DNA from 4 places in the Sedimentibacter sp. MB31-C6 genome. Region 4 is predicted to be linked to each of the others. Evidence: riboswitches for the same ligand, from Rfam matches in the RefSeq annotation. Region 4 holds a riboswitch; each other region holds the start of a gene.

Region 1 (2,206 bases), 160 kb from region 4:
TAAAGCAGTTTTCTTTTATCCAAATATTATAAATTTTATCTTCAAATTCTTTTGGATTATACTTGCTTGGTATATTTGTTGTCATAATTTTCAATCCTTTCTTTTTAAAATAAGCAAAATAAAAGCGAGTGTTCTCATCTAATAAGGACGAGAAAACCCGCGGTACCACCTAATTTCCAATTTGGCTCTTAATTAATTTAACGGTAATCCGTTTAATCTTACTACTATTTCAGATTAAATGCTCAAAAGCTACCTTCAATATAAATTAACTTATGAAACCTTTCAGCCTATGGATTTCACTCTCTAGAAGTTTTTATATCTACTCCTCTTTATCATAGCAAACTATTATATTATAATTCATGATAATCAAATTTTATAACTTTGTCAATAGCTTTTTTCTATTGACAATAACTTAAAGCTGTACTATACTCTAATCAAATAAACATCTTTCGATATTGGTGCCCATAACTTTAATGGGATAATAGGGAATTAGGTTAAAATCCTAAACAGTCCTGCTGCCGTAATGAGAGAGCAGTTTTTATGGCTTTGCCAACCACTGGATTATCCGGGAAGGTTAAAAACTTGCTATGACCTCTAAGTCGGAAAACCTGCCAGTATCATTTGCGTAAATACTGCAAATGCTATGCTTTACAGAGATATAAGCGATAGTCTTTTATTATACCTATGGAATATTAACATCCAAAGTTATTTGTGGTTATTTGCGTTTCAATAAATTGAGACGTTTTTTTATTGCAATCTTTGTATTACAACTAAAGAAGATGTTTGACCTAAAATAATGGAGGAATAAAAATGAAAAAAATTATCTCAATAACTATTATAATTCTTATAATAGCCATGATTACAGGATGCTCATCTGAAAAACCTAAGGAAACAGTATTAACTATTGATCCTGCTGGAAATGAAATTACTATACCTGAAGAAATTAACTCAATAATATCTATGGCTCCATCTATTACAGAAGTTTTAGTTGAATTAGGTTTTGGTGATAAAATCATTGCTGTTGACAATTATTCTGTTAATATTCCTGGTTTACCTGACAATATCCCTAGTTTTGATATTATGACTCCTGATGCAGAGCAACTTACAGCACTGAACCCTGATATTATTTTCGCAACAGGAATGAGTAAAAGCGATGGAACTGATCCTTTTAAACCAATAAAGGATTTAGGAATTTCCATAGTTTATATACCTTCTAGTGATAGTATTGAAGCTATTTATGATGACATAATATTTATTGCCAAAACAATGCAAGTTTCTGATAAAGGAAATGAGCTTGTAGATGAAATGAAAGCTAAAATTAATGAAATTTCAAAAGAAATAACTGATAAAAAAAACAGTATATTTTGAAATAAATGGCAAGCCAAAATTGTATAGCTTTGGAAAAGGTGTGTTTTTAAATGAAATGATTGAATTAGTTGGTGCAACTAATGTATTAAACAATCAAGATGGTTGGATTGCCGTTTCAGATGAAGTTATTGTAGCATCAAATCCTGATATAATATTTACTAATGTAAATAACACAAAAAATGCAGTAGATGAAATTAAAGCCCGTCCTGGTTGGGAAAATATAAATGCTGTCAAAAATGATAATGTTTATTTCATTGATAAAAATTCTAGTTCCCATCCAAATCATAACATCATAAAAGCATTGGAACAGATAGCTGAAGCTATTTATCCTAACATATACTAATTGACATGAATACAAAATTAAAAATCATAATTTCATTACTACTCTGTGCAATAGTAATTATTTTTGGAATTGGTATAGGAAGTGTTTATATACCCCCTAAAGATATACTTAACATCATATTAAACAAGTTATTTTCTATACCACTATATTCTCATATTTCTGATGTTACAATTTCTATACTTTGGAATTTAAGATTGCCAAGAACATTATTAGCATTTATCGTTGGTGGAGCTCTAGCTGTTAGTGGAACTGTAATGCAGTCTGTTTTAAAAAACCCTTTAGCTTCTTCCTATACATTAGGAGTATCATCAGGAGCCTCTGTTGGAGCAGGTTTAGTAATAATTACTGGATTTAGCATTCCTATTTTAGGAATGTTTACACTACCTTTAGTTGGATTGTTATGTGGCTTACTAACTGTTTTTCTTGCGGTAAGTTTTGCATCTTCCATGGATAAAAACATGGAAAATAATACTATAATTTTAGTAGGTATGGTCT
Region 2 (2,206 bases), 580 kb from region 4:
ACGGAGAGCCATGGAGATCGCGGATTATATTATAAGTACTCAATCCACTGTAAGGCAAACAGCTAAAAAATTCGGCGTTAGTAAAAGTACAGTGCATAAGGATGTTACGGAACGTCTTCCAAAATTGAACCCTCCTGCTGCAAGTGAAGTTAAAAAAGTTTTACTTAAAAACAAATCAGAAAGGCATATTAGGGGAGGTAAAGCTACACGCCTTAAATATAAAGAAGCACATGACCACGATAAAGTAAGTAATATGTAATTAACCATTTGAGGAAGGGCACTAACTGCAACATGTTAGTGCCTTTTTAGTTTTTGTATGTAAAGTGTTTACAGGGTAAAATATTAAACATCAATAGAGACAAAAAGGAGTGTTGGGACAAAAAAATTATCTTAACATATTCTCCTTGTTATATGCGGATAGGCCTTGAAAGCTACAAATACAATTCTGGATGGTATTTGTAAAAGTTTATTCGTCATAGCTGAAATAAATTTAAATTTGAGTCATTGCTGAAATAATTTTAAATTTATTGACAGTACAAAAGTTCTAATATATAATTAAGGCAATTGAATATTGATATTTTGGTAACATTTGTTTTAATAGGGAAAACAGTAAAAGCTGTTACAGCCCCCGCTACTGTGAAAGGTGATAATGCTCCATACCACTGTGCTTTGCATGGGAAGGTGAGTGTTAGATGATCCGAAAGTCAGGAGACCTGCCAGGATATGCTTGTTTGTAGATTTTCGGGAGGATTATCTAAAATATTTAATTGTGATATATATCAGTATTGTTTAAACTTCCGTAAATTACGGAAGTTTTTTTATGCAAATAATTTGATGAATGAGACTGCGTATATGTATTTTTAATAGTAATATTTTTGAGGTTAATATGGATAAATTTGTACTTAAAAATGGCAAGAGGTTAAAATGCGGCTTTACTACCGGTACCTGCGCGGCTGCTGCCGCAACAGCAGGTGCTCTGATGATATTTACCGGAAAGACTGTGGCGAATGTTTCAGTGAGGCTGCCAAGAGGTGAAATTCTTATAATTGATATTAAGGATCCGTCTTTTAATACACATGGGGTAAGATGTTGTGTTCAGAAAGATAGTGGAGATGATCCAGACTCAACAGACGGGATTTTAATATATGCAGATGTTGAACTGGATGACTCTGGTGAAATACGCATAGATGGAGGTAAAGGCGTAGGACGTGTAACTCAAAATGGTTTAGATTGCCCTGTTGGTGGACCTGCAATAAATTCAGTGCCAAGAAAAATGATAACTGAAAATGTTCATCGGATTTGTAATGAATATGGCTATAGGGGAGGAGTTAATATTATTATATCTGCTCCTGAAGGTGAAGAGGTCGCCAAAAAAACTTTCAATCCTCATTTGGGCATAGTGGGCGGAATATCAATAATTGGAACGACAGGAATAGTTGAGCCTATGAGCGAGAAAGCTTTAATTGACAGCTTGAAGGTTGAAATGCAGGTAATAAAGGAAAGAGGCTTTAATACACTATTGGCTTTTCCTGGCAATTATGCAGAAAGTTTTATTGACAGCACTCTTGGGATACGCGGGGAAAACAGTCTTAAGTATAGCAATTATCTAGGAGAAGTTCTGGATTTTGCCCTGGAGCTTAATTACAAGGAAATATTAGTAGTGGGTCATATAGGCAAGATGATTAAGGTGGCCGGAGGCATGATGAATACCCATTCTCATACCGGGGATTTCAGAATGGAAATGTTCGCTTGCTATGCTGGGTTGTATGGCGCAGGAAGCCATGTTATTGAAGAAATATTATCCAGCGTAACTACAGAACAGGTTTTGGAAATATTAATAAGGGAGGATTTATTAAAAAAGGTAATACAAAAAATAAGTGAAAGAGCACTCTTTTATATTAACAAAAGAGTGGATAATAGAATTATAACTAAATTAATTATTTATTCAAATAATCATGGAATCTTAAATTAATGTAAGGAGACTAAAATGGTACATTTTGTAGGTGCAGGACCTGGTGCAACAGATTTAATCACAATGAGGGGACATAAACTTTTATGTGACGCAGATGTAATAATATATGCCGGTTCATTGGTCAATAAAGAGCATTTAAACTATGCAAAAGAAGAAGCGGAAATTCACAATAGCGCTCATATGACTTTGGAGGAAGTTGTAGATGTTATAAAGAAGGCTGAGAAAGAAAATAAA
Region 3 (2,206 bases), 570 kb from region 4:
ATCTTTTTTAATTTGAGCAACTCTATTATTACTGTTATCAAGTATTTTTATCATATTATCCTGTAAAATATCGGCAGCTACTTTAGTTGTATCAAATTTTTTTTGATAAAATACATGTGCTCCATAATATTGCTTTTGAGTAAAAGAATTAAGATGTATAGAAATTGCTAAGTCAGCTTCAGAGTTATTAATTGCCTTTACTCTGTTAGCTAAGTCTTCATTTTTTTTGGCTCTTATAGTAGTAGATTTTTCTGTGTATAAACCTTTATCTTCATAACGTGTCATAAAAACCTCAAAGCCGCTTGCTTCTAAAAATTTCATTAATTTTTGTGATATTTCTAAATTTATTGGTGCTTCAGGTTTTTTTAGATTACCAGATGCTCCTTGGTCAACTCCTCCGTGACCAGGATCAATGAGAATTTTTATTTTATTTGATATTTCTTTTTCTGATGCATCTATAGTTTCTGTAGACTTTGTAGTATCAATACAAAGAGTAATAATTATTACAATTAATAATGCTATTGCAAATATTATATTAATTTTCTTAATAGTATTTTCCATAAGCTCCCCCAATTTATTTTCTTATTTAATCTTATGAAAAATTCCTCTTATAATAACTAAAAATTATTATTATGGGTAAAAACAAGCCTTTATCTCTATAATAGTTTAATTTGGCTGTTGACATTCAAATGAACTTAATATATAATTCAAAACAAATAGAATATTGATAAATTTGGTAACGTAAGTTTTAATAGGGAAAACAGTCGAATCTGTTACAGCCCCCGCTACTGTGAAAGGTGATAATGCTTTTATACCACTGTGTTTTAAAACATGGGAAGGTGAACATTAGATGAACCGATAGTCAGGAGACCTGCCAAGTTTAGTATTTGTAGATTTTCGGGAGGATTATCTAAAATAAATTTATTGATATGAGAATATTATAAGCTTATTACGTCTTCCGAAAATTGGAAGACTTTTTTATTTTGGAGAAAATTATGAAAGAGTTTATTATTAAAAATGGCAAAAAGTTAAGATGTGGTTATACGACGGGAACATGTGCTACAGCAGCGGCAGTGGCAGCAGCTCGTATGATTTTTTCTGGAGAAATAGTAAATAAAGTTTATGTTCAACTGCCTAATGAAAATAAGGTTTTAATTGAAATAATAGATCCTACTTTTGATTGTCAAGGAGTAAGTTGCTGTGTAAAAAAAGACAGTGGTGATGATCCTGATGTAACAGATGGTATACTAATTTTTGCTAAAATTAAACTTGATGAAACTGGAAAAATTAGCATAGATGGAGGTGAGGGAGTAGGACGAGTTACCCAAAAAGGTCTTGATTGCCCTGTAGGTAGTGCTGCGATAAATTCTGTTCCTAGAAAGATGATAATTGATAATTTAAGACAAGTTTGTCGTGAATATAAATATGATGGAGGTATTAGCGTAATAATTTCAGCACCAGATGGAAAAGAAGTTGCCAAAAAAACATTCAATCCGCATTTAGGCATTAAAGGAGGAATTTCTATAATAGGTACAACAGGTATAGTTGAACCAATGAGTGAAAAGGCATTAGTTGAAAGTTTAAAGGTTGAAATGAGGGTTATAAAAGAAAAGGGCTACAATGAGCTTTTAGCATTTCCAGGTAATTATGCTCAGTCTTTTATAGATAAATCATTAGGAATTAGAGGAGAAAACAGCTTAAAATTTAGCAATTACTTAGGTGAAGTTTTAGACTATGCAATTGAACTAAATTTTAATGAAATTTTAATAGTTGGGCATATCGGAAAAATGGTTAAAGTTGCTGGGGGTATGATGAACACTCATTCTAATAATGGTGACTTTAGGATGGAGATATTAAGTTGTTATGCAGCTTTATACGGAGTAGGAAAGGAAGTAATTAAAGAAATTTTATCATGTATTACTACCGAACAAGTAGTTGAAATTTTAATAAGGGAAAATATTGAAAACAAAGTTTTAAGCAAAATAAGGGAAAGAGCAGAATTTTATATAAATAAAAGGGTTGATAATAAATTAAAAATAAAGTTAATAATTTATTCAAATAATTTTGGAATTTTAGATTAAAGAAGATTATAAATAAAAGATGGGAGTTAGTATGATAAACGTTGTGGGTATAGGCCCCGGAAGCCAGGAAACAATGACATATAAGGCAATGGAAACAATTGAACAATCAGATGTCATAGTTGGAT
Region 4 (2,206 bases):
GCATTCCTAAAAGGATACGAATTGTTGTTGATTTTCCTGCTCCATTGGGACCAATAAAACCATACACTTCTCCTTGTTTTACAGTTAAATCGACTCCCTGTAAGGCCTTATGTTTCCCATAGAACTTAATAAGTTTTGTTGTTTCAATTACGTTCATCATAATACCCTCCAATTACTTATAATAAGCTTTTCGTAACTCGTTAAGATAACCGTCAAAATCAGTACGGATTTTTTCAAAGTTAAACTCCACGATATCCAAACTTTTAAATTGATCCAATATTTGACTTGCATATCCACCTACAGCCCAAAAAATCAACTGCTTTGCCTTGTTTATGTCCAACTCACTTCGGAAACGCGACACATCTATATCACCATAAAATCGTTCAAGACTATTGTTTTCAACCATTTTACGTCTTTCTTTTAATTCATTTTTTACCGCAACAGAATCCGTAAAAACAGCCACTCTAATAAAATCAAAAATCCATGGATATTTTTGCATCACTTGAATTTTAAGTAAACATGTCTGCCTCAAACGTTCAAAAATATCCTTTTCATGCACATCGATTTTGTCAAAATACTCACGGTTCAAAATATCCAAACAATAATCATATAGAAAAAGAAAAAAATCTTTTTTATTGTTAACATAGTGAAACATCAACGGTTTTGAGATGCCAGATTCTTTTGCAATAACATTCGTCGAAGCATCATCAAAACCTTTATTGGCAAACTCCCTAAACGCCGCATTCATAATTGCATTTCGTCTTTCTAGCTCTAAATTTAAAAACTTTGAAAACATAGTATCACCTACTTATAGTCGTTTTATTAATATGCAATTTACCTGTTAGGTCAATACAGTTATTATAGCACCGTTTACCTAATAGGTCAATAAAAATATAATTGTTGACACAAAAAATTTCTTGTGCTATATTGATATCAATTGAATATTAAAAACATTTAAGGTGCTTTTTAAAAAGATAATAGGGAAACTGGTTAAAATCCAGTGCGAACCCATCACTGTAAGCAGAGACGACGTCTAAATAAGCCACTGAAAGAAATTTTGGGAAGGCAAGACGAAGAATGAACTGCAAGCCAGGAAACCTGCCTTAAATAAGAAAAATATGTAGGGGATTGTACATGTTTTATTTTTAAAACGTCTTAGTTTAATGGGAGCTAATTAGTTTAATACTAATTAGCTCTTTTAATTTGCTCTCAGGGCAAATATAAAAAATTATAATATACGAGGAGAAGGAAAATGAAAAAAATTATCGTACTAATTACTACCGTATTAGCGGTACTATCTCTAGGAGGATGTACTCCTAATGAAAATGTAGAATCTAAAAATACTGTCAATGTAGGTGATCCAGAAAAAAAGGCCATTCTTGTAGTAAGCTTTGGAACAAGCTATAATGATACACGCAAAAAAACTATTGACGCAATTGAAACTGCAATTTCAGATGCATATGATGATTATGAGATACGCCGTGCGTTTACAAGTCAGTTTATTATAGACAAACTTAAGGAACGTGACGAACTTTATATTAATAATGTAGATGAAGCTATGAAAGATTTAGTTGCTGACAACATAGGTACACTTGTGGTCCAACCTACACATGTAATGAATGGTTTCGAATATGAAGAAATGATGACAGAAATTAAACCATATATTGAAAATTTTGATTCAATTGCATTCAGCGATCCTCTGATTACAAGTATGGAAGATTACATAGCAATAGTAGAAGCGTATAAAACAGAAATCGCAACAGATGTACCACAAGACACTGCTTTAGTTCTTATGGGACATGGTACCCACCATTATGCAAATTCAACTTATGCTGCACTTGATTACATATTCAAAGACAAAGGTATGAGTAACGTATTTGTAGGAACTGTTGAAAGCTATCCTGATGTAGACACTGTAATTGCTCATGTAAAAGAAGCTGGTTATACAAAGGTTATTATTGAGCCTCTTATGATTGTCGCAGGAGACCACGCTAATAACGATATGGCTGGAGATGAAGAGGATTCTTGGAAAACAATATTTCAATCAGAAGGATTTGAAGTTGACTGCGTACTTAAAGGATTAGGCGAATATGAGTCAATTCATAAAATATATGTGGATCATGTTGGTAATGCTATAAAAAATCACACAGAATGATACAAATTGTAATCCTAAACGATAATTAAAGATGGCTACCGCTATTTTCAA

Evidence for each region. A riboswitch is a leader RNA that binds a small molecule or an ion and turns the genes downstream of it on or off. The one in region 4 is predicted to bind cobalamin.
Region 1: it holds a riboswitch for cobalamin, as region 4 does, so the genes downstream of both, U8307_RS05245 (ABC transporter substrate-binding protein) here and U8307_RS04465 (sirohydrochlorin cobaltochelatase) in region 4, are expected to answer to the same signal.
Region 2: it holds a riboswitch for cobalamin, as region 4 does, so the genes downstream of both, cbiD (cobalt-precorrin-5B (C(1))-methyltransferase CbiD) here and U8307_RS04465 (sirohydrochlorin cobaltochelatase) in region 4, are expected to answer to the same signal.
Region 3: it holds a riboswitch for cobalamin, as region 4 does, so the genes downstream of both, cbiD (cobalt-precorrin-5B (C(1))-methyltransferase CbiD) here and U8307_RS04465 (sirohydrochlorin cobaltochelatase) in region 4, are expected to answer to the same signal.

Annotation. Positions count from the first base shown of each region.
Region 1 is NZ_CP142396.1:1,076,590-1,078,795, forward strand. It holds gene U8307_RS05240 (valine--tRNA ligase) at 1-85, opposite strand, end outside; T-box leader at 141-345, opposite strand; cobalamin riboswitch at 440-630, shown strand; partial or broken gene U8307_RS05245 (ABC transporter substrate-binding protein) at 961-1,711, shown strand; gene U8307_RS05250 (FecCD family ABC transporter permease) at 1,717-2,206, shown strand, end outside.
Region 2 is NZ_CP142396.1:1,498,628-1,500,833, forward strand. It holds gene spoIIID (sporulation transcriptional regulator SpoIIID) at 1-259, shown strand, start outside; cobalamin riboswitch at 564-735, shown strand; gene cbiD (cobalt-precorrin-5B (C(1))-methyltransferase CbiD) at 887-1,972, shown strand; gene cobM (precorrin-4 C(11)-methyltransferase) at 1,988-2,206, shown strand, end outside.
Region 3 is NZ_CP142396.1:344,725-346,930, reverse strand. It holds gene U8307_RS01740 (N-acetylmuramoyl-L-alanine amidase) at 1-561, opposite strand, end outside; cobalamin riboswitch at 718-893, shown strand; gene cbiD (cobalt-precorrin-5B (C(1))-methyltransferase CbiD) at 996-2,081, shown strand; gene cobJ (precorrin-3B C(17)-methyltransferase) at 2,113-2,206, shown strand, end outside.
Region 4 is NZ_CP142396.1:913,642-915,847, forward strand. It holds gene U8307_RS04455 (ABC transporter ATP-binding protein) at 1-157, opposite strand, end outside; gene U8307_RS04460 (TetR/AcrR family transcriptional regulator) at 173-796, opposite strand; cobalamin riboswitch at 941-1,120, shown strand; gene U8307_RS04465 (sirohydrochlorin cobaltochelatase) at 1,253-2,155, shown strand.